Aliamphritea hakodatensis: one gene and its partner. The protein of the gene in region 1 binds, or shares a complex with, the protein of each later gene. Links are inferred from orthologs where the notes say so. Each region holds a gene or a part of one and is shown on either strand. Other genes may lie near its edges.

The links.
Region 2: the proteins of tsaB (region 1) and tsaD are in contact, whole or in part, in a solved structure (PDB 4WQ4), measured with the Escherichia coli proteins. The link is inferred for Aliamphritea hakodatensis from one-to-one orthologs.

What each region holds. Positions count from the first base shown.
Region 1 is NZ_AP025281.1:3,989,091-4,000,205, reverse strand. Bases 1-2,726 are described here. They hold tsaB (tRNA (adenosine(37)-N6)-threonylcarbamoyltransferase complex dimerization subunit type 1 TsaB), read left to right. Parts: upstream 1-874; coding sequence 875-1,579; downstream 1,580-2,726. Other genes in these bases: PCI15_RS18310 (class I SAM-dependent methyltransferase), read left to right, coding at 2,398-2,726; PCI15_RS18315 (undecaprenyl-diphosphate phosphatase), read left to right, coding at 1,605-2,411; PCI15_RS18325 (flavin prenyltransferase UbiX), read left to right, coding at 159-770; mpl (UDP-N-acetylmuramate:L-alanyl-gamma-D-glutamyl-meso-diaminopimelate ligase), read left to right, coding at 1-114. Also shown: more of PCI15_RS18310, read left to right, coding at 2,727-3,219; PCI15_RS18305 (SlyX family protein), read right to left, coding at 3,239-3,448; PCI15_RS18300 (cold-shock protein), read left to right, coding at 3,674-4,108; PCI15_RS18295 (DsbA family protein), read right to left, coding at 4,170-4,787; PCI15_RS18285 (LysR family transcriptional regulator), read right to left, coding at 5,978-6,865; glutathione transferase GstA, read left to right, coding at 6,982-7,590; PCI15_RS18275 (nuclear transport factor 2 family protein), read left to right, coding at 7,590-7,982; PCI15_RS18270 (tautomerase family protein), read left to right, coding at 7,998-8,246; PCI15_RS18265 (organic hydroperoxide resistance protein), read left to right, coding at 8,404-8,829; PCI15_RS18260 (YceI family protein), read left to right, coding at 8,907-9,503; PCI15_RS18255 (MarR family winged helix-turn-helix transcriptional regulator), read left to right, coding at 9,602-10,048; PCI15_RS18250 (AraC family transcriptional regulator), read right to left, coding at 10,300-11,115. UniProt on the Escherichia coli protein: Required for the formation of a threonylcarbamoyl group on adenosine at position 37 (t(6)A37) in tRNAs that read codons beginning with adenine.
Region 2 is NZ_AP025281.1:915,151-926,434, forward strand. The notes cover bases 979-3,873. They hold tsaD (tRNA (adenosine(37)-N6)-threonylcarbamoyltransferase complex transferase subunit TsaD), read left to right. Parts: upstream 979-1,860; coding sequence 1,861-2,886; downstream 2,887-3,873. Other genes in these bases: PCI15_RS04130 (GatB/YqeY domain-containing protein), read right to left, coding at 979-1,255; rpsU (30S ribosomal protein S21), read right to left, coding at 1,367-1,582; plsY (glycerol-3-phosphate 1-O-acyltransferase PlsY), read right to left, coding at 2,891-3,481; folB (dihydroneopterin aldolase), read left to right, coding at 3,774-3,873. Outside these bases: dnaG (DNA primase), read right to left, coding at 1-708; more of PCI15_RS04130, read right to left, coding at 806-978; more of folB, read left to right, coding at 3,874-4,130; folK (2-amino-4-hydroxy-6-hydroxymethyldihydropteridine diphosphokinase), read left to right, coding at 4,130-4,639; PCI15_RS04160 (LemA family protein), read left to right, coding at 4,673-5,269; PCI15_RS04165 (M48 family metallopeptidase), read left to right, coding at 5,282-7,177; PCI15_RS04170 (tRNA nucleotidyltransferase/poly(A) polymerase-related protein), read right to left, coding at 7,140-8,240; thiosulfate sulfurtransferase GlpE, read right to left, coding at 8,243-8,569; PCI15_RS04180 (symmetrical bis(5'-nucleosyl)-tetraphosphatase), read right to left, coding at 8,574-9,392; apaG (Co2+/Mg2+ efflux facilitator ApaG/CorD), read right to left, coding at 9,404-9,790; 16S rRNA (adenine(1518)-N(6)/adenine(1519)-N(6))-dimethyltransferase RsmA, read right to left, coding at 9,795-10,604; 4-hydroxythreonine-4-phosphate dehydrogenase PdxA, read right to left, coding at 10,654-11,284.

The DNA of each region.
Region 1 (11,115 bases):
ATTGAGCAACTGGTAAATGCCGCGCCTGGCAGCCATATTGTAATCATGAGCAATGGCGGTTTTGGTGGCATTCACACCCGGCTGGTGGCGAAGCTTCAGGAACAGGCCGGCTGAGTGGTTCGGGGATATGATTTTAATTATGAATAGCAGGAAGAGTCATGTCGGCTTATCGTGAAGCTATAACACTGGCAATCACCGGCGCTTCTGGCGCACAGTACGGTTTGCGCCTGCTTGAGTGCCTGATACAGGCGAACTGTCAGGTGATGGTGATGATTTCTCAGGCCGCACAGGTGGTGATCGCCACTGAAACCGATGAGCAGTTGCCGGGCAGCACCCAGGCGCAGGCGGAGTATCTGCAGCAGCGTTTTAATGCCAGAGACGGGCAGATACAGGTGTTCGGTAAACAGCAGTGGATGGCCTCCGTTGCATCCGGCTCCGGTGCGCCGGCGAAAATGGTTGTCTGCCCCTGCAGTACCGGTGCGTTATCGGCCATTGCCTGCGGTGCCAGTAATAACCTGATTGAACGGGCGGCGGATGTGGCGCTGAAAGAGCGCCGGCAGTTAATTCTGGTTCCCCGTGAAGCGCCGTATTCTGAAATTCATCTCGAGCATATGCTGAAACTGACCCGCATGGGCTGTGTCGTCATTCCGGCCAGCCCGGGCTTCTATAACAAACCTCAGACGGTTGAAGATATGGTTGATTTTGTGGTGGCCAGGATTCTTAATCAACTGCACATTGAACAGGATCTTCTGCCCCGTTGGGGCGAATAAGCCAGCGTGCCTGTCGGTGGCCGTTATTGTGGTGGTGCCGGGTGCAATTTATCCCGCCCGACAGTAGAATAGCGGCCTTTGTTTTCCCACCTTTGGATCGAGAAATGGCCAACATTTTAGCCCTGGATACTTCTACAGACGCCTGTTCGGTTGCGCTGAGCTATAACGGTGAGTTGCTGGAAGATTTTCGTATCATTCCCCGGCAACATACCAAACAGTTATTGCCAATGGTGGAAGAGATTCTGACCGAAGCAGGTATCAGTGTCGCACAGCTGGATGCGATTGCTTTTGGCCGGGGGCCGGGATCATTCGCCGGTATCCGTATTGCCACCGGTGCTGCCCAAGGGCTGGCGTTTGCGGCTGAGTTACCTGTGTTGCCAGTTTCGACGCTGGCGGCGATTGCACTTAAAACCACTCAGACCGAGGGCGTCAGTCAGGTGATTGCGGCGCTGGATGCGCGGATGAATGAAATCTACTGGCGTGCCTATCAGCTTGAAAATGACGTGCTGGTCGGGCTGGGTCAGGAAGTGGTCTGCCCGCCACAGGCGCTGACACTGCCGGGTGATGGCGACTGGTGTGCTGCCGGCAAAGGCTGGAGTTATCTGGCGGATATGCAGGCAGATGTTCAGCAGGCGATTACAGATCCTCAGCAGGATATTTATCCGACGGCCGGTTGCATGGTTCAGCTGGCAGCTGCTGACTTTACCGCAGGGAAGGGCATTGCGCCTGAGGACGCCCATCCGGTGTATCTGAGGGATGAAGTCACCTGGAAGAAAATTGATCAGCAAAAAAAGAAATCACAGCAGTAACACGCTCTGATTAGCAGGACAATTCATGGATTGGTTACAAATAATCACGCTGGCATTGATTCAGGGACTGACAGAATTTCTGCCGGTTTCCAGTTCAGCACACCTGATTCTGCCTTCGCAGCTGCTTAACTGGGAAGATCAGGGGCTGGCATTTGATGTCGGGGTTCATATTGGCTCTCTGGCGGCGGTGATGTTCTATTTCCGTAAGGATATCTGGAGCATGCTGAAGGCCTGGCTGGTGACCTGTACCGGGCGAAGTGCCGGGGCTGACGGTAAGCTGGCCTGGCTGGTGATTCTGGCAACCCTGCCGGCGGTGATTGCCGGTCTGATGCTGAGCAGCCTGGTGGATACTTACGGCCGCAGCATTCTGGTGATTGCCGGTACCACCCTTATTTTTGGCGGACTGCTCTGGTGGGCCGACCGCAACCGTACCGAGCAACGCCAACTGACAGATATTACTCTGAAAGATGCATTGTATATTGGCTTCTCCCAGGCGATTGCCCTGATACCGGGTACCTCCCGTTCCGGTATCACAATGACCACCGGCCTGATGCTGGGGTTCGACCGGCAGTCTGCGGCCCGTTTTTCATTTCTGCTGTCGATTCCGGTGATTTTAGGGGCCGGTGTTTTTAAAGGCATGGATCTGATGGCAACAGGCACGGCGGATCAGTGGGAAATGATTTTAGCCGGCACAGTGCTGGCGGCGATCAGTGCGCTGTCCTGTATTCACCTGTTCCTGAAGTGGCTCGACCGGATCGGTATGGGGCCGTTTGTTATTTACCGGATGTTGCTGGGTGTAACCCTGCTGGCGGTGTATTTTGCGACGGCCTGACGGATTAGCTGAACTGGAACTGGCGGTTGCTGCAACAGACCCTTACTGGCAGCCGGATGCAGAGGCGCTGGCTGAACGTCTGGGCCTGCCCTGTCTGAAAAAATATAATCTTAAATTCTGTGAATATCCGCAGCTGTTACTCTGTGGGCCGAAAGGGGTACATCTGCAGGTAACCGGAAAAAAAGCGCCGGGCCCTGTGATGGCGGATTTCGTCACCGGCGCGGTGGCTCACCGGCGCAAGTTCGGCGGCGGAAAAGGCCAGATGATTGCCAAGGCTGTTGGCATTAAAGGCAGTATCCGGCCAACGGTGGCAGATGTCACCGCAGGGCTGGGCCGGGACAGTTTCGTTCTGGCTACATTAGGCTGTGAAGTACAGATGGTGGAACGCTCGCCGGTGATCCACTGCCTGCTGGAAAGCGGCCTGAAGCTTGCGCAGGAAGATCCTGAAACCGCTGACATTGCCGTACGGATGCAGCTACAGCATGCCAACAGCATAGAGTGGCTGGCCAGCGTACCGGACAGCCAGCGGCCGGACGTTGTCTACGTGGACCCAATGTTTCCCCACACGGATAAGACGGCGCAGGTTAAGAAAGAAATGGCTGTCTTCCGTGATGTGGTCGGTGAAGATCCGGATGCCGAAGCGTTGCTGCGGGCCGCGCTGGACTGTGCTGAATACCGGGTGGTGGTGAAGCGCTCCCGCAAAGCGCCGGAAATTACCGGCCCCAGCCTTGCTGGTGTTACACCGAGTTTTCAACTGCTGGGTAAATCCAGCCGGTATGATGTTTACGCGTTAAAGAAGCTGGGCTGAGGCTTGATACGCCACTGCATTAATAATGCGGTGGCGGTACATCGGCGTCAGGCGCACTGACGGCATCCTGACCAATCAGTTTCATCTGCGCATGAATGTGTTTGAGCAGTACATTCATCCGGTCAATTTCCTGTGACTGCTTGGCGATAACATCGCTCATCTTATCCAGAGCATCTTCCTGAAACGCCAGGCGGGCTTCAAGGTCGGCTATGCGGTCTGTTTCTGACATTAGGGGCTTTTCCGTGATCGTATTCTTACTGAAGTGAATTGCGGCGACATCATAATCAGGCGGGTAAAAGAGTGCAAATCCGCTCAGATGTCAGTTAATACGGCCTAAGTATACCTAAGGTATTGAATAGTTTTATCAAAATAGGTATATAAATTGTGCAGAGTTACAAGTTTTACATCTGCAGATTATATAAATTTAACTTTTAATAATGATAAGAGATCCAGAATGAGTGTTAATCAACTGATAGTTAGTGTTGTTGTCAGTGCACTTGCAACAGTGGGAATCCTGGCTGTGATAGGGGGATTATCCGGCGAAGGCGAGTTGCCAGTAATGGATATGGTGTTAATTTTTGGTATTGTTGTAGTAAGTTGTGTTGCCGCGGGTGCGTTCAGCAAACCTGCTTCTGGCCAGACGGACATGGCTGATGACGATTATGCATCTGAAGATGATGATCGTGAACTGGGTACCGTTAAGTGGTTTAACGTATCCAAGGGCTTCGGATTTATCACCCGTGAGAATGGCGACGATGTGTTTGTACATTTTCGTAATATTCGCGGCCGTGGCCACCGTTCTTTGTCTGAAGGACAGAATGTACGCTTTAATGTGCGTGAGAGTGATAAGGGACTGCAGGCTGAAGACGTTTCAATCGTCCGTAGCTAATTTTTAAGCCAAAAAAAAGGGAGTGCCAGACACTCCCTTTTTTGTGCCTGCTGTTTGGCTTCTAGGTGATAATTCCCAGTGTTTCTGCCCTGGCCAGCAGTTGTTCTTCTGAGCAATAGCCCACTGCCAGCGGCTCAATGCCTGCTTCAGTCTGGTAAGCCAGAAAAGGAAAACCCTGCACACCGATTGAGTGGCTGAAGCGCAGATCCGACTGTAATGTCTGTTCCGTTTCGGTGCTGTGTAATATCGCAGCGAATGCCTGTTTATCTAAACCTGCTTCTTCAGCCAGCCCGGTCAGAGTGTCTGTATCGGAAGGGTTTCTTGCCTGCAGGTAATAGGCCTCCTGAATGGCTCTGATCATTTTCATACCGGCACCTGGCTGCATGCTTTCCGCACTGATAACCGCCCGGCAGGCAGGGTAAGTAGACCTTCTTGGCTGACACTGCGTCCAGAAATCATGGTTGAAGTGTGTGCCTGTGCGGGCTTCAATCTGCTGCCAGGTATACTGAATAGCCTGCCGCAGCTCCGGATCCATTGGCTGATCGTTATCAGGGGCCAGACCGCCCATGTAACACAGCACCTGAATATCCGGGTGAAGACGTTCAGTCAGTTGTTGCAGCGGATGCTGAAATGCCCAGCACCAGCTGCACATGGGATCCATGACGTAAATAAGAGCCATAAAGAAGTCCTGAAATCCTAAAAAGTTTCTAAACAGCGAACCGGGGTCCGCACTGATCAGTTTTCCTAATCTTAGAACAGCGTATCGGCCATTGTTCTGAACACTGTACCAAAAAAGAGATCTTTAACGTTTCAGAAGGAAAACCGCTGAAGCAAACGGATAACTTTAAATTTATTAAGTTTTTCTTGCATTTACAGCACCGACTCCTTACTATGCGTCCCACGTTGATGCGGGGTGGAGCAGCCTGGTAGCTCGTCGGGCTCATAACCCGAAGGTCGTCAGTTCAAATCTGGCCCCCGCTACCAACGTAAAAAAGAGAGGCTTATCTTTATAGATAGGCTTTTTTTATGCCTGAAATTTGAGATCTATCTTCAGAGCAGCGTGGTAGCTCGTCGGGCTCAGCTCTTTATAACCCCGGGCGAAGGTCGCTAGCTAAAACCTGGCCCCCGCTACCAACGTAAAAAAGAGAGGCTTATCTTTATAGATAGGCTTTTTTTATGCCTGAAATTTGAGATCTATCTTCAGAGCAGCGTGGTGGCTCGTCGGGCTCAGCTCTTTATAACCCCGGGCGAAGGTCGCCAGTTCAACTCTGGCCCCCGCTACCAACGTGATAAAACAGAAGAGGCTAACCGAAAGGTTGGCTTTTTTCGTTTCTGGGGTAGGTGTTTTAAGAACAGCTCGTCGGGCTCGCTCTTTAAAACCCCGGGCGAAGGTCGCTAGCTAAAACCTGGCCCCCGCTACCAACGTAAAAAAGAGAGGCTTATCTTTATAGATAGGCTTTTTTTATGCCTGAAATTTGAGATCTATCTTCAGAGCAGCGTGGTAGCTCGTCGGGCTCAGCTCTTTATAACCCCGGGCGAAGGTCGTCAGCTAAAACCTGGCCCCCGCTACCAACGTGATAAAACAGAAGAGGCTAACCGAAAGGTTGGCTTTTTTCGTTTCTGGGGTAGGTAATTTAAGAACAGCTCGTCGGGCTCAGCTCTTTATAACCCCGGGCGAAGGTCGTCAGCTAAGATCTGGCTCTCGGTACCAACGTAAAAAACAGAAGAGGCTAACCGAAAGGTTGGCTTTTTTCGTTTCTGGGATAAGTAAAACTAATAAAAGGAGGACGCTCGTCGGGCTCAGCGCTTTATAACCCCGGGAAAAGGTCGTTATGTGTCTGCGAAAGAGAAGGTGGCATACAGGCCCTTTCAGGGCGCTGTTTGCAGTTCTGTCAGCTGTTGCCAGATCGCCTGAGCGACGATACCCGTATCGGCATCACGCCGGCGGATCTGGAAAAGTTGCGAGTGGCGGGGGGGATAGCCTTCAACATTAAGGGGCACCAGTTTGCCGCTGGACAGTTCATCTTCAATCATATGGGTGGGGATGCCGCCCCAGCCCTGATTGGCGAGCAGGATTTCTTTCTTGGCGGCAAAGTCCGATACCGTCCAGCGGAGTCCTCCGGGCAGTAGGTCCCGGCTTTGTCTGGCGCTGCCAGAGCTGCTGTCCGCTACAATGATCTGGGTATAACTTTGCATCTCCCTGATGGTTTTCAGCCGGGGATGTTGCGCCGCTTCATGGTCGGGATGCGCAACGGGAGCAATGGTGATGCTGGCAAAGGGAATGGCTTCGACCTGATCCGCCGGAACACCGTCCATTGTGGTGATAATTATATCCGCCTGTTGTTCCAGTAGCCGCTCCAGAGGGCCGGCCATGGTTTCCCGGGAAAGGTGAATGTCTGTTGCCGGGTATTGTTGTTTAACCTGGCTGATGACATTCAGCACCGGTGTCAGTGGATAAGTGGCGGTGACGGCCAGTGAAACTGAGGCTTCATGTCTGGCATTCAGGTTTCGGGCTGTTGTTCGCAGCTGTTGCATCTGTTCAAGAGCCCGGATTGCCTGCCGGTAAAATACTTCCCCTTTGGCTGTCAGCTGCGGGCGGTAAGCCTCCCGGGATAACAGTAAAAATCCAATATCCTCTTCCAGTTTTTTCAGCATGTGGCTCACTGCCGACTGGGATTTATGCAGATGTTCGGCTGCACCCCTGAAAGTGCCTTCACTGACAATTGCCTGAAGAACCAAGAGTTGTTCGTATGTCACGCTAATAAAACCTGATCTGTTTTTTGAATCATAATATTGAAAAAACAATGTTATTTATAGTTTGTTTCTCGCGATACGCTTGCTTTCGTTGATTAAGCAATGAAAGAGGATAAGCCATGAAACTGTTTTATAAACCCGGCGCCTGTTCACTGGCATCGCATATTATTTTGCGTGAAGCCGGTGCTGATTTTGAGCTGGAAGCTGTTGATACCGACAGTGGCCGTACCGCGTCAGATCATAATTACCGGGACGTGAACCCTAAGGGATATGTACCGGCCTTGCAGCTCGCCTCGGGAGAGGTGCTGACCGAAGGTGCTGTTGTGCTGCAGTTCATCGCAGACCGGTTTGCACCGGGCCAGCTGATACCGGCCCCGGGCACGTTTGAACGGGTAAGGGTGCAGGAGTTTCTGAACTATATCGGTTCTGAACTGCATAAAGCCTTTGGCCCGTTCTTCTCAGCATCTGCCACGGAGGCTGATAAGGAGAATGCCCGGGCAAGCCTGGATGTGAAATTCGCCTATCTGAATGAAGTGTTATCTGACGGCAGGGTATATCTGCAGGGCGGGAGTTTTTCTGTGGCAGATGCTTATCTGTTTGTGGTCAGTAACTGGGCGAACTTTGTGGGGATTGATCTGCAGAACTGGCCGTTGGTAGCAGAGTTTACGGCGCGGATTGCAAAGCGACCGGCTGTGCAGGCGGCGCTGCAGGCTGAGGGGCTGGTCTGATGGCTGTGAAAGATCGTGCCATGGCGGATATCTGTGATCTGATGTCCCGATACCTTGAAGGGCTGTATCAGGCAGATACCGGTGTTCTGGCGGGTGTATTTCATCCGGATGCCCGTTACGTGAACATGACAGAAGGTGACTACATGAATAAGTCACTGGCTGAATATTTCTCCGCGGTGGAAAAACGGATTCCACCGGCTGTGCGGGGGGACACTCGCCGTGAGCGGATTATCTCGGTTGAGTTTGGCGGTGAACGGATGGCCTTTGTTAAAGCATCCATGACCATGATGGGGCGGGAGTATCTGGATTTTCTCACGCTCACCTGTGACCAGCATGGCTGGCGGATCATGAGTAAAGTTTTTTCCTATGTATCTCAGACAGAGACTGTTTAAGCGGAGTAAAGATGTATGCCTTACGTAAATATTAAAGTTACAAAAGAAGGTGGCCCGGATAACAGCGGCCCGACAGCGGCACAGAAAGCGGAACTGATTGCCGGAGTGACAGAGTTGTTATCCCGGGTGCTGAATAAAAATCCGGCTACGACATTTGTGGTGGTCGATGAAGTATCGCTGGACGACTGGGGGATCGGCGGTATGCCGGTTGTGGATTACCGGAACATGCTGGCAGAACAGGCTGATAAGGCACTCAAACAGTGAGTGCGGCGCATTCTTGCTGATAAAAGGCCGGTCTCTGACCGGCCTTTTTCTGTTAGCAAGGCAGATGTTTTCAGAGCAAAAATAAAAATATTAATTGCGCGCAATTTAATTGTGTAATATTTTGATTGCCACTGAACACTGCTACCGGAGAAAAAGCATGCAATTAGACAAAACTTTATATGTGGCTAAAGCTGAAGCAACAGGTGGGCGTGAAGGCTATATACGTTCGGATGACGGTGCGCTGGATATGCCGCTGACTACTCCTAAAGCCCTGGGCGGTGAAGGTAAGTTTGGTGTGAATCCGGAGCAACTGTTTGCTGCAGGCTATGCCGCGTGCTTCATCGGGGCGATGAAGGTAGTGGCCCAGCGTAACGGGAAAACCCTCAATTCTGCAGCTAAGGTTAATGGCGAGGTAGGTATCGGTCCAGTGGGTAAAGGGTTCAATATCAGTGTGGTGCTGAATATTGACGTCCCTGAAATGTCCCGGGGAGAACTGGAAACGCTGGTCAGTGCTGCCCATGAGGTATGCCCGTATTCCAATGCTACCCGTAATAACGTTGATGTTGTACTGAAGATCGTCTGATATACGGGCTGACAGGGAGCTGTACGGTCAGCCTTTGTCAGACAACGGATCTGAATTGTAAATCTAAGGAGAAAATAATGAATCTGAAAATGTTAACCCGCCTGTTGCCTGTATCTGCTATTGCTGCGGGCATGTTGGCAGCCAGTGTCAGTGTACAGGCAGACTGGCAACTGAATAATCAGCAGTCCAGCCTGAATTTCTTATCGGTCAAGAAAGTACATATCGCTGAAACCTTTCATATTACCCGGTTAGCCGGCCAGCTCAGCGACAGTGGCAAATTGTCAGTACAGCTGGATCTGGACAGTATCGAGACCAATATCGGCATCCGTAACGAGCGCATGCGGGAACATTTATTTGAAACGTCTAAATTTAAAACCGCCACTCTGAACAGCCAGTTACCCGCCGATGTTATGCAAACGGTGAAAAATGGCGGTTTTGTGAATGCTGAAGTGGATGCCTCACTGAGTTTTCATGGTCTGGAAAAACCCCTGAAAGTGAAAGTCAGCCTGCTGTCTGACGGTAAACAGGTACTGGCCAGCAGCAGCCAGCCTGTGGTGCTGACAGCTGAAACCTATGGCCTTACGGCGGGGATTGATAAGCTGAAATCATTGGCGGGGCTGGATTATATCGGCTATACAGTGCCGGTCAGTTTTAGCCTGGTGCTTGAGCAATAAATACCGGCAGACCCTGCTTCGTGGTATATTCCTGAACAAAGTAGCAGGGCGCGGCCCCTGCTTTTTGTGCCGCCCTCAGTGTTGGAATAGATCCGCAGATGACTGCAAATGATGACCTTTCTTTACTCGATGAGCGCCTGTGTTTTGCGCTGTATTCGACCGCTCAGGCGATAACCCGGGAGTATAAAAGCTTACTGGGTCGCCTGAATATGACCTACCCTCAGTATTTGGTGTTTCTGGCATTAACGCCGGAAGATGAAATCACCGTTAAAGCGCTGGGGGAACGTCTGTATCTGGACTCAGGTACGCTTTCTCCTTTACTGAAACGTATGCAACAGGCCGGTCTGATCCACCGTTACCGTGATGCTGAAGATGAACGGAAGGTTATGGTGAGCCTGACCGCTCAGGCCCGTGAATTAACCCCCGAAATCGCGGCTATTCAGCAGGAAGTTGCCTGCTCAACCGGTCTGAAAAAGCCTGAATTTGAACAGTTACTTGGCCAGTTGCAACAGCTTAACCGGCATTTACGTCTGGGACATGACTGACCGGAACAGGGCCTTGCTGTGATGCTGAATGGCCCAGTGCAGCCAGGTCAGAGCGGCGTCAGTATGGTGAGGTTCACCGATCCGTGTGTGTCATGGCCACCTGGTTACCCTGACCGGTTTAAGCGGAATAGTTAAGGTGTAAATCCGGTGGTTAAGGGCTGGCGATAAAGGGTAAAAATATACGGTTTTTCTACCCCTTCTAAAAAAAATACCCGGTATAGCCGGGTATTTTTTTGCTCTTAAGGAGGTCTTTACACCGGTATTTTCATTTCCATTATCCGGGTATCTATGTTCCCGATTTCACGTTTTTCTTTCAGTAACTGACGGCACTCTGACGGGCTCAGCCCCATATATTTTTTGAATACCCGGGCATAATAAGACGGGTCATTAAAGCCTACGGTGAAAGCCACATCAGCAATCGAGGCGACAGGATTGAGCAGTAAACGGGTTGATTCTTTCAGCCGGTAACCAATGAGGTATTCCTGAAAGGTCAGATCGTAAGTTTGTTTGAATAACCTGCAGAATTTATTGACCGTCAGGCCACACATTTCAGCCATATCAGACTCCAGAATTTTTTCCGGATAATGGTTTTGCACGTAATTGACGGCATGCTGCAAGGTTGATTCACCACTGGTGGGCGCCCGGAATCGCACTTCCTCTGGCAGGGGCTCGCTGTCACAGCGAATATTACGTAATTTAATGGCGTCTCTGAACTCACTGGCGGTTTTCAGTGAGTCGGTGATATGTACCATGTCTGCTTCAGAAAGCGGTTTTACATGGTAGTCCCAAACCCCGGTACGAAATGCCCAGATTGCCAACGCTTCGGAATGTTGTTCGGTGAACATCAGAATGGGGAGATCCGGGTCTGACTGCCGGGTTTGCTGTAACAGGTGCAAACTCTGTATATCCGGATAATCATACTCAAAACAGATAAGGTCCGCTTCAGCGGTGTTCAGCAAACGGGGACATGTGGAGGATTGCTTGACCGTCTGCGTATGACAGATTCCATCAAAACTGCTTGATAAACATGATTGATTTGACTGGTTTCTAAGGTCAACCCAGAGCAT
Region 2 (11,284 bases), 3.1 Mb from region 1 along the record:
TTCCGGTGAGTTCAGGTATTTGGGTTTTTCATCTCCAAGTACCCGGCCACCGAACGCAATAACCCGGCCCCGCATATCGCGGATAGGAAACATGATCCGGTCGCGAAAACGGTCGTAGTAGCGATCGCTTTCTTCTTTGTGGATCAGCATGCCGGCCTGCTCCAGCCGGGGCTTATCTGCCTCGGTCTGGGTCAGCTTTTTCAGCAGGTTATCCCAGCCGGGCGGGGCGTATCCAATGCCGAAAAGAGCGGCAATCTTACCTGTCAGTCCCCGGCCTTTTAGATAGTCGACGGCTTTGGCTTTCTGGCTGTGTTGCTTAAGCTGTTCCTGATAAAAATCAGCGGCTTCTTCCAGCAGGGCAAAGATATCTTTACGCCGCAGTTCCCGCTGATGATCAACTCTGGATTCGTCCCGGGGGACTTCAACGCCAGCCAGTTTGGCAAGCTCTTCCACTGCTTCGGGAAAGCTCAGCCGGTCGTGTTCCATAATAAAGCCCAGAGCGTTGCCGCCGGCGCCACAGCCAAAGCAGTAATAAAACTGTTTTTCGTTGTTGACGGTAAACGAAGGGGATTTTTCTTTATGAAACGGGCAAAGGCCTGAGTAGTTTTTGCCGGTACGCTTGAGTTTTACCCGTGACTCGACAATGTCCAGCACATTAATGCGGGCGAGCAAATCATCAATGAAGGATTGTGGGATTTTTCCTGCCATAGGACATTCGCCTGGGTAACCAATTACCGGGTATGTTAGCGGTTAAGGGAATGCTTGTCAGTAAGACTGGTCTGCCAGAAACGGGCTGGCAAAGGGCTCAGGAGGTCAGGCGGCTTTTAACCAGCTGGCTGATCGGACCCATGTCGGCACGGCCCTGTACCTGCGGTTTAACCAGTGCCATTACTTTACCCATGTCCTGCATACTTTGTGCCTGGGAATCAGTGACAGCCTGATCAATGATGCTGATGAGCTCAGCTTCTGAAAGTGCCTGAGGCAGGAACTCTTTAATTACAACAAGTTCCTGCTTCTCAATATCGGCCAAATCATTTCGGTCAGCCGCTTCAAACTGGCTGATCGAATCGCGACGCTGTTTTTGCATTTTATCCAGCGTGGCGACAATACGGGCATCGTCAGGTGTAATCCGCTCATCGACTTCGATGCGCTTGATTTCAGCCAGAATCATACGGATGGTTGCCAGGCGATCTTTTTGCTTGGCGCGCATTGCAGCTTTCATCTCATCACTGATGCGTTGCTTCAGGTCAGACATCGTTGCTCCGTAGAAATTCTTAAGTGACTTTTCGATAGTAAAGTCAGGTCTTTTGCAGTTGCTCAGGACCTGACTTAATCCGTTGTCGCTATGCGACGAACCCGCCGATGATCAGTACAGACGTACGCGACGCTGGTTTTCGCGCTGAACTTTTTTCAGGTGGCGCTTTACAGCAGCAGCAGCTTTACGCTTACGAACAGAGGTTGGCTTCTCGTAGAATTCACGACGACGCACTTCAGCCAGTACACCTGCTTTTTCGCAAGAACGCTTGAAACGACGCAGAGCTACGTCAAATGGCTCGTTTTCTTTAACTTTAACTGCTGGCATATTAAATACCTTACCTTCCTTAAAAAATTTAATCTGATGTGGCCGAGTTTAGACTCAGCTGGCCAATAAGGGCGAACATTCTATTCTGATGCAATGGCACTGTAAAGGCTAAATGCGATGAAATCTTCTCTAAATTGAAGCATAATGGCGCCGCTTTTTATGCCGCTTGGGCAAAGTCCGCGGCATCTTACAGTAAAGTCCGGATAAGAGCAGGCTGAATTTGATTTTTTTGGCCTGAAAAGCATTTTTTAGTCATTTTTTAACCTGTGGAAGCCAGCATGCGTGTATTGGGTATTGAAACTTCATGTGATGAAACCGGCGTAGCGATCTACGACACCGATAAAGGTTTATTGGGTGATGCTTTATACAGCCAGGTGGCAATGCATGCTGAATATGGCGGTGTTGTGCCTGAACTGGCCTCCCGGGACCATGTGCGCAAACTGTTACCGCTGGTTCGCGAAACTTTGCAGCAGGCAGGCACGACGCCTGAGCAACTGGATGCAGTCGCTTACACCGCAGGCCCGGGGCTGATTGGGGCGCTGATGGTCGGTGCCGCAACCGGCCGGGCGATGGCACTGGGCTGGGGGATTCCTGCGCTGGGTGTACATCATATGGAAGGACACCTGCTGGCGCCTATGCTGGAGGAGACGCCGCCGGCGTTTCCGTTTGTGGCGTTGCTGGTTTCCGGCGGCCACACCCAGTTAGTCCGGGTAGACGCTATCGGTGAGTACAGTTTACTCGGTGAGTCACTGGATGATGCCGCCGGTGAAGCCTTTGATAAGGCTGCCAAGATGTTGGGGCTGGCGTATCCGGGCGGGCCGGAAGTTGCCCGTATGGCTGAGCTGGGCGACCGTAGCCGGTTTCGTTTTCCCCGGCCGATGACCGATCGTCCCGGTCTGGATATGAGTTTCAGCGGGTTAAAAACCTTTACGTTGAATACCAGCAACAAACTGCGGGTAGATGGAGAGCTGGCAGAGCAGGATCAGTATGATATTGCCGCGGCCTTTGAAGAAGCCGTAGTAGAAACCCTGGCAATCAAATGCCGCCGGGCCCTTCAGCAGACAGGCTTTAAGCAGTTGGTGATTGCCGGTGGAGTAAGTGCTAACCAGCGTTTACGCCGTAAGCTGGGTGATATGGTAGCCAAAGAAAAGGCTGAGCTTTTCTATGCTCGCCCCCGTTTCTGTACCGATAATGGTGCGATGATTGCCTTTGCCGGCGCGCAACGCCTACTGGCTGGCCAGCAAAGTGACCTGACCATCCTGGCTCAGCCACGCTGGCCGCTGGACACTCTGCCGGGTATCTGAGTTCTCAGGCTTTTTTCAGTAACTGGCTGATATTCTGATGATGACTGGCAAACAGGATGCAGGATATCAGCAGGCTGAGCAGTAGCCACTGAGGGGCAAGCAGCCAGGCAAACAGGGGAGTGAGCAGCGCCATGCCCAGCGCCGCCAGTGCGGATACTTTTAACAGTCCGATCAGTGCGAGCCAGCAGACTGCCTGTGCCAGCCCCAGGTGCCAGTCTAATGCCAGGCAGGCACCCACTGTCGTGGCAACACCCTTGCCGCCGCGGAACCGCAGGAAGACTGACCATATATGACCGCCCAGTACGGCGAGTACTGCCAGCGCCATCCAGACACTTGTTACAGCATTCGCGGATAACAGATATTGCGCCACCCCGATAGCGATCAGGCCTTTAAGCAAGTCGCCGGCCAGCGTCATCACTGCTGCTGCTTTGTTGCCAACTCTCAGTACATTGGTGGCGCCGGGATTACCTGAGCCTTTCTGGCGGGGATCGCTGATTTGCATGCAATGACAGACGATAACTGCAGTGGGGACAGAACCCAGCAGATAAGCGGCCAGCAAGATTGCAATATTGGTAGCGATATCAGGGCTGTTCATGGTCAGAACCGGTATTCATATGTTGTCCTATATACCGTGAATTGTGGAAAGATACAAACAGCTTGCCGGGATTTAGCGCATTATTCCGGATGCGGACGGTTTGGTATTTTCCGGTTTAGTATCAATGATGCGGGGCGGAAATAAGCAAGCTTCTGACCGCCAGACGTAATACACTGCCCGTATAACAGTATTGACATCCTGATGCCCTGTGTTGACTATCAGGTCATCCGGATATGCACTGCATTGACACATATTTTTTTAATTTGATTTATCAACAGGTTACAAAATTGTAATGGATATTGTTTATATTAAAGGTCTGGAGATTGAAACCATTATCGGTATTTACGACTGGGAACGGGAGATCCGCCAGCGTGTGGTACTGGATATTGAGATGGGGACCGATATCCTGTCAGCGGCTTCCAGCGAAGATGTGGATAACACGCTTAACTACAAAACTATCTCTGAACGGTTAATCGATTTTATTGCCAACAGTGAGTTTCAGTTGATCGAAACCATGGCTGAGGAAGTGACCAGGATTCTTGCCAACGAGTTTGGCGTGCGCTGGGTGCGTTTGCAGCTGGGTAAACCGGGGGCAGTACCGGCGGCTCAGGATGTGGGTATCATTATTGAGCGGGGAGAACGTTTTTAATGGCAAAAGTATTCGTCAGTATCGGCAGCAATCAGGATCGTGAGCACAATATTAGCGGCGGTCTGGATGCTTTGCAGGCAACATTCAGTGAGTTGCGCTTGTCGCCGGTCTATGAAAGTGATGCTGTCGGTTTTGACGGTGCACCCTTTTATAATCTGGTGGCTGAGTTCACGACTGACCTTGAACTGGCGGCGCTGAATGCGACGCTGAAAGACATTGAAGATCAGCATGGCCGTTGCCGCAAGAGTGACAGCCTGGGCAGGACGCTGGATATTGATATCCTTACTTATGATAATCTCATCGGTGATTTTAACGGTGTTCAGTTGCCCCGTGCCGAAGTGCTGGTGAACAGCTTTGTATTGCGGCCTTTGGCAGAACTGTCGCCAAAATCACGTCATCCTGAGTCCGGTGAAACCTATCAGGACTTATGGCGGGACGCTGATAAGGACAGGCAGCCGTTAGCGGCGGTGGACTTTATCTGGCAGGAAAAACAGCTTTCAGCGGTTTAAAAAATCAGTTAATTCGGCTTAGGGAGTGGCGTTATGGATCTGACAACCATTATCAGCATTGTTGTTGCAGTGATTGTTATTGGCTATCTGATTGCAGTGTTTAACAGTCTGGTCAGCCTGCGTAACCGGCATCAGAATGCGTTTTCGCAAATAGATGTGCAGTTAAAGCGCCGCTATGACCTGATACCAAATCTGGTGGAAACGGCTAAGGGGTATCTCAAGCACGAGCGTGAAACGCTGGAAGCGGTTATCAGTGCCCGGAATCAGGCCCGGGCAGGGCTGGACAGTGCTATGGCCAGTGCTCAGAGCGCCGGCTCACTGCAACAGCTGGGCATGGCTGAGTCCGGTTTACAGGCTGCGCTGGGACGCTTTAATCTGGTGGTTGAAGATTACCCAGAGCTGAAAGCCGACGGTCAGATGCAGCAGTTAAGCGAAGAGCTTACGTCGACCGAGAACCGCGTTGCGTTTGCCCGTCAGGGATTTAACGATGCGGTGACCGATTACAACGAATATAAACAGAGTTTTCCACCGGTGATTCTGGCAGGCCTGTTTGGTCATAAAGCCGATGCCAGTTTGCTGGAAATGGCCGACCGGGAACAGATCCAGAAAGCACCTGAAGTCAGCTTCTGACGCTAAAGCCGGATGAACTTCTATGAAGCACAGGCGCTGGCCGGTAAGCGAAGTTACTGGCTGGTCGCACTGTTCCTCGGCATTACCTTCCTGATTATCGGGCTGACCACTTTATTTGTGGTGACCTGGCTGTGGTTTGATGACGGCGGTTATTACAATCAGCAGGCAGAACTGCTTGAGTATTTTACCGTGCAGCGGTTTGCCTGGGTTGCGGTTGCGGTTTGCAGTGGCCTGATCATTACCGCCTGGCTGAAGTGGCACGAAGTCTGTCGTGGGGGCGCAGCCATTGCCGAATCGATGGGGGCCACCCAGGTATTACCCGTCACCCGCTATGCCGAGCAACGGCGCTTGCTGAATGTTACCGAAGAAATGTCTATTGCGGCGGGTATTCCGGTACCTCCGGTGTATCTGTTGACCCAGGAAGCCGGGATCAATGCATTTGCTGCCGGTCTGCGGCCTTCTGATGCTGTCGTGTGTGTCAGCCAGGGAGCATTGGATCACCTCAGCAGAGATGAGTTGCAGGGGGTGGTGGCGCATGAAATCAGCCATATCTTTAACGGTGATATGCGCCTGAATATGCGTTTGCTGGTGTTGCTGCACGGGTTGATGTGGATCGGTGAGATTGGCCGTGAGCTGCTTTACAGCCGGACATCTGTCCGGGCGAAACCCTTTGGTTTGGGCTTGTTTGCCATCGGCTGGACAGGCATTGCCGGCGCCAGAGTCATTAAAGCCGCTGTGGGGCGACAACGGGAGTTTCTGGCGGATGCAGCAGCGGTACGGTTAACCCGTAACCCGGCGGGTATTGCCGGTGCCCTGAAGGCGATTGGCAGTATAAAGAGCAGCAGCCGGGTCGAGAATCACCGCTGTCATGAAGCCAGTCATCTGTTTTTTGCCAATATTAATGGTGCGGCGATGAGTTTGCTGGCGACGCATCCGCCGTTGCGGCAACGTATTCAGGCAATTGAACCGAACTGGGATGGCTGTTTTTCTGAAGATCGCTGGCAGCAGGCCAGAGAGCAGGTTAAAGAGCATGATGGTGACCGCAAACAGCAGGTGCTGGGGGCGGTGACCACCATGATACTCAGCAGTGCGGTGCTGGATGTGGCCGGGGTTTCGGATTTGGATCTGGTGTCTGAAACCGAATTGCCGGATACGCTGGCAGACATTGCCCACGACGCTTTTGCTGCCCGGGCCATCCTCCCGGTGTTGCTGCTGGCGCCGGATATATCTTTGCGTGAACAGCAGATGTATCTGTTATCTGAGTTTGATCCGGCGCTGGCTGAACAGGCAGAAACACTCACAGAAATGCTGAAAGACGTGTCCCGCGGCGCTTATTTACCCTGGGTGCTGATGGCAATGCCAGCCCTCAAGCTGCAGTCAGCAGAGCAGTATCGTGGTTATAAGCGTGTGCTGATGAAGCTGATCAGGGCCGATAAACAGATTGATCTGTTTGAGTGGTGCCTGTATCAGTTAACCGGCCACTACTGTGATGGTCACTACGGTATACGCCGCCGGGCGCGGATGCTGGAACAGTCTGAAGATGATCAGGCCGGGGCATTTGAACGGGTCGCATCCATGCTTGTCTGGCACGGAAGGCAGTCAGACAGCAGTGGGGCTGATCTTGAACGGCACTTTAATCTGGCGGCCAATACCGCCGGCTTTTACAATATTGAGTTGTTACCTCAGCAGCCCAGCGCTGAAACTGAGCTTAAGGCATTCAGTGAGGCGGTATTCATTCTTGCGGCGGCGGGGCCGTTACTGAAATCCCGCTATCTTAAGGGGCTGGTGCGCTGTGCCCGTCAGGACGGTAAAGTCTCTGTGGTCGAACGTGAGTTACTGACAGCCGTGGCTGCCGTAATGGAATGTCCGCTTATTGGCCTTGAGGATGACTGGCCTGTTCGCAGATAGTGAGCTGACGCCGCCTGATTTCCTCTCCCAGTGCCTTGCCTTTAAAACCCTCTGCCATGATTTCCCGGGGCGTTATGCTGCCCAGTTGGGTCAGGAGGTCCGGAAGCTGAACTTCAGCAGCCAGGGCTTGCTGATCATTGAGTATTCTGCAGGCCGTGAACAGATTGTGTAACCGTTCCGGACGGCGGAGTAAATCTAAATCCAGAATTAACTGCAGGCGGGCATCGGATGTCAGGTGGGGAAAGTTAAGCAGATCGTCGGCACCGCGGAACAGCTGCAGGGCCAGGTCACGAAACAGGTTCGGTAACCGCTGCCGTTCACTGAAGGTCTTAATGACTGAGGCGTCAGTAGCTGTTTTAAGTAACAGCAGGGCGCAGCGGACTTCAGCTGATGCCGATGTATTCAGAAGTAGCAGTTCTGCAGGGCGAATGGGCAGCTCAGGGAACAGCTTGCCGTTGGCGTGAGAGTCTTCCAGTATCCGGAAAAATGTTTGCGGGCTTTGTTCGCCCAGTGCCCGCTGCATTTCCTGCCAGACCCTTTCCGGGGTGAGAAACTCAAGTTCGTCACTGCTGGCCAGTTGTTGCATCAGCGCCAGTGTTTCCGGTGCCAGGGTGAAGCCCAGATGGGCGTAGCGTGCGGCGAACCGGGCGACACGCAACACCCGTAGCGGGTCTTCAGCAAATGCGGGGGATACATGGCGCAGAATGCGCTGTTGCAGATCCTGCTGACCATTATACGGGTCGATAATCTGACCGTCGGCGCTTTCAGCCATAGCGTTGATGGTCAGGTCGCGGCGCAGTAAATCCTCTTCAAGGGTGACATCCGGGCTGGCATGATACTGAAAGCCGGTGTAGCCCTTGCCTGATTTACGTTCCGTGCGGGCCAGTGCATATTCTTCTCCGCTGTCCTTGTGGATAAATACGGGGAAGTCCTGGCCGACAGGCCGGAAGCCTTGCTGTAACATGATTTCCGGTGACGCACCGACCACGACCCAGTCCCGGTCATACACCGGATACCCCAGAAGTTTGTCGCGAACCGCGCCGCCCACCAGATAGACCTGCATATTTATGCTTCCGGGGCGCTGCACATTTCAGGCTTGTTTGCCTGCCAGAGCTGGTAGCCGCCGTCGAGGCTGTATACCTGATCAAATCCCTGGCCAATCAGCAGTTGTGCCGCAGACTGGCTACTGTGACCGTGGTAACAACAGACAATGACCGGTTGATCCATATCCGCTGAGGTAATAAAGGTATGCAGGGTTTCATTGCTCAGATGGCTGGCGCTGACAATGTGTCCGGCGGCAAAACTTTGCGGGTCGCGAATATCCACAACGACGGCGCCGTCTTCCATCAGGGCAACTGCCTGTTCGATATTAATACACTGATAGGTTTCCATTGCTTTACTCCGGTTGTTTCAGGCTTGGGACACTGAATAGCTGCTGATCTTCAAGGCGCATGGCTGTCAGGGTATTACCCCATACGCAGCCGGTATCCAGGGCAAATACGTTATGGTGGTCGGCTTTGCCTTCCAGTGCAGCCCAGTGTCCAAAAATAATACGGTGCTTGTCGACGGTTTTTCCCGGATGTTCAAACCAGGGTAAAAAACCTTCCGGCTGGCTGCTCAGGGCACCCTTGGCGAGAAAGTCGAGCCGGCCTTTGTCGCTGCAAAAGCGCATCCGGGTGAAGTAATTGGTGATCATCCGCAGCCGTTCCCAGCCCTGAATAGATTTCTTCCAGCGGTCCGGCTTGTTGCCGTACATGTTGCGGAAATACTCAATGGCAAGGGTACTTTGCAGCACCTGTTCAACTTCTTTGGCACAGCTGCGGGCTTTCTTTAATGACCAGTTAGGCGGAATACCGGCATGCACCATGGTATAGCCAAGGGCTTCGTCATGAACCAGCAGGGGCTGGTGGCGTAACCAGTCCATCAGGTCGTCGCGGTCCGGGGCATTAAGAATTTCGTCGAAGGTATCGCTGCGCCGCTGAGTGGTGGTGCCGTAATGAATCGCCAGCAGGTGCAGATCATGATTGCCGAGTACAATTCGGGTCTGGCTGCCGAGTTCTTTCAGAAAACGCAGGGTTTCCAGTGACTTGGGTCCACGGTTAACCAGATCACCGGCAACCCACAGTGTGTCTTCCGGGCCGAAGCTCAGGGTGTCCAGCAGTTGGATAAGTTCGTCAAAGCAGCCCTGTATATCACCAATGGCGTAATGGGTCATAGCGGGCCTGATCAGTGCAGTGCGTTTGGCTGTGCCAGTGTGAACGGCGCAATTTCAGCATTGAAGGTCTGGCCGTCTTCGGCCTTCATTTCATAATGTCCCTGCATGCTGCCGACATTGGTGGCCAGTACTGTGCCACTGGTATAGCTGTAGCTTTCTGTCGGATCAATGACCGGTTGCTCACCGACTACGCCTTCCCCTTTGACTTCCTGTACCTGTTCGTCGCCGTCAACGATCAGCCAGCGGCGGTTAAGCAGCTGAACCGGCTGGCTGGCGTGGTTGGTGATGGTGATATGGTAAGAAAAAACAAAGCGTTTTTTATCCGGATCAGACTGCTCCGGAAGGTACGATGTTTCCACGTTAATGGCGATACTTTCTTGTTCTAATGCGGCAATCATCTGTTTAGTCGCTCTGTTTAGTGCTGATGAAATCACTGATGCGGATAAATTCCTGCAGGCTCAGACGTTCCGGGCGCAGGCCCGGGTCGATGTCCAGCGCCTGAATATCATCGGCACTGATCAGCGGCTTCAGGTTATTTCGTAAAGTTTTGCGACGCTGACCGAAGGCGGTTCTGACGACGACTTCCAGTTTATCAACATCCTTAGCCGGGTGGGGGACTTTTTTGTATGGGATCAGCCGGACGATTGTCGAGTCAACTTTGGGGGCCGGGTCAAACGCTTCCGGTGGCACAATAAAGAGTGGTTCTACGTGGCAGTAGTACTGCGCCATAATGCCCAGACGGCCATAAGCACTGTCCCCTGGCTGTGCTGCCAGACGGTCAACAACTTCCTTCTGCAACATGAAATGCATGTCTTCGATCTCTTCAGCATAGCTCAGCAGATGAAAAATCAGCGGCGTCGAGATGTTATACGGCAGGTTACCGACAACACGCAGTGGCTGCGGGGCCTGGTGCAGGGATGCAAAGTCAAACTTCAGGGCATCCGCTTCATGAATGTTGAATTTATCCGCGTAACTGAAGAACTTGGTACGCAGAATAGGAATCAGGTCCCGGTCCAGTTCCACGACATTCAGTTGCTGGCATTCGGGCAGTAATTCTTCAGTAATAGCCCCCAGGCCTGGGCCGATTTCTACCAGATGCTGGTCTTCCTGCGGTGCGATGGAGCGAATGATCCGGCGAATGATGCCCTGATCATGCAGGAAATTCTGGCCAAAGCGTTTGCGGGCTTTGTGGCCGACGGGTTTTTTACTCATGAATGACGTTCCGTTGGGGTTCTTTGTGGATAACTGAAGCAATGATAGCTCAGTTATCCTGATTGCTGTGGCTGGCCATTTCTGCCGCATAGTCGATGGCGGTCAGCAGGCTGCCGGTATCGGCCTTGCCGCTGCCGGCCAGATCAAGGGCGGTGCCATGATCCACTGATGTGCGGATAATGGGCAGGCCCAGCGTAATATTGACGGCGTTGCCAAAGCCTTTGTATTTTAGAACAGGTAATCCCTGATCGTGATACATCGCAAGGACAGCATCGGTTTGCTGCAGGTATTTTTCAGTAAAGAGGGTGTCTGCCGGTAGCGGGCCAGTGAGGTTTATACCCTCCTGACGCAGCTTTTCAAGGGCCGGTTCAATTGTTTCGATTTCTTCCCGCCCCATGTGTCCGCCTTCTCCTGCATGGGGGTTCAGGCCGGCAACCAGAATACGTGGCTGTTGTAAGCCAAAGCGTTGTTGTAAGTCCTGATGCAGTACCCGGATGACTTGCTGCAGTAAGGGGGCTGTAATTGCGCCCGGTACCTCCAGTAATGGCAGGTGGGTGGTGGCAAGCGCGACACGCAACCCTTGAGTTGCCAGCATCATAACGACTTTATCGCTGCCGGTCAGGGCTTCAAGAAACTCGGTGTGTCCGCTGAACGGAATGCCGGCATCGTTGATGATGCCT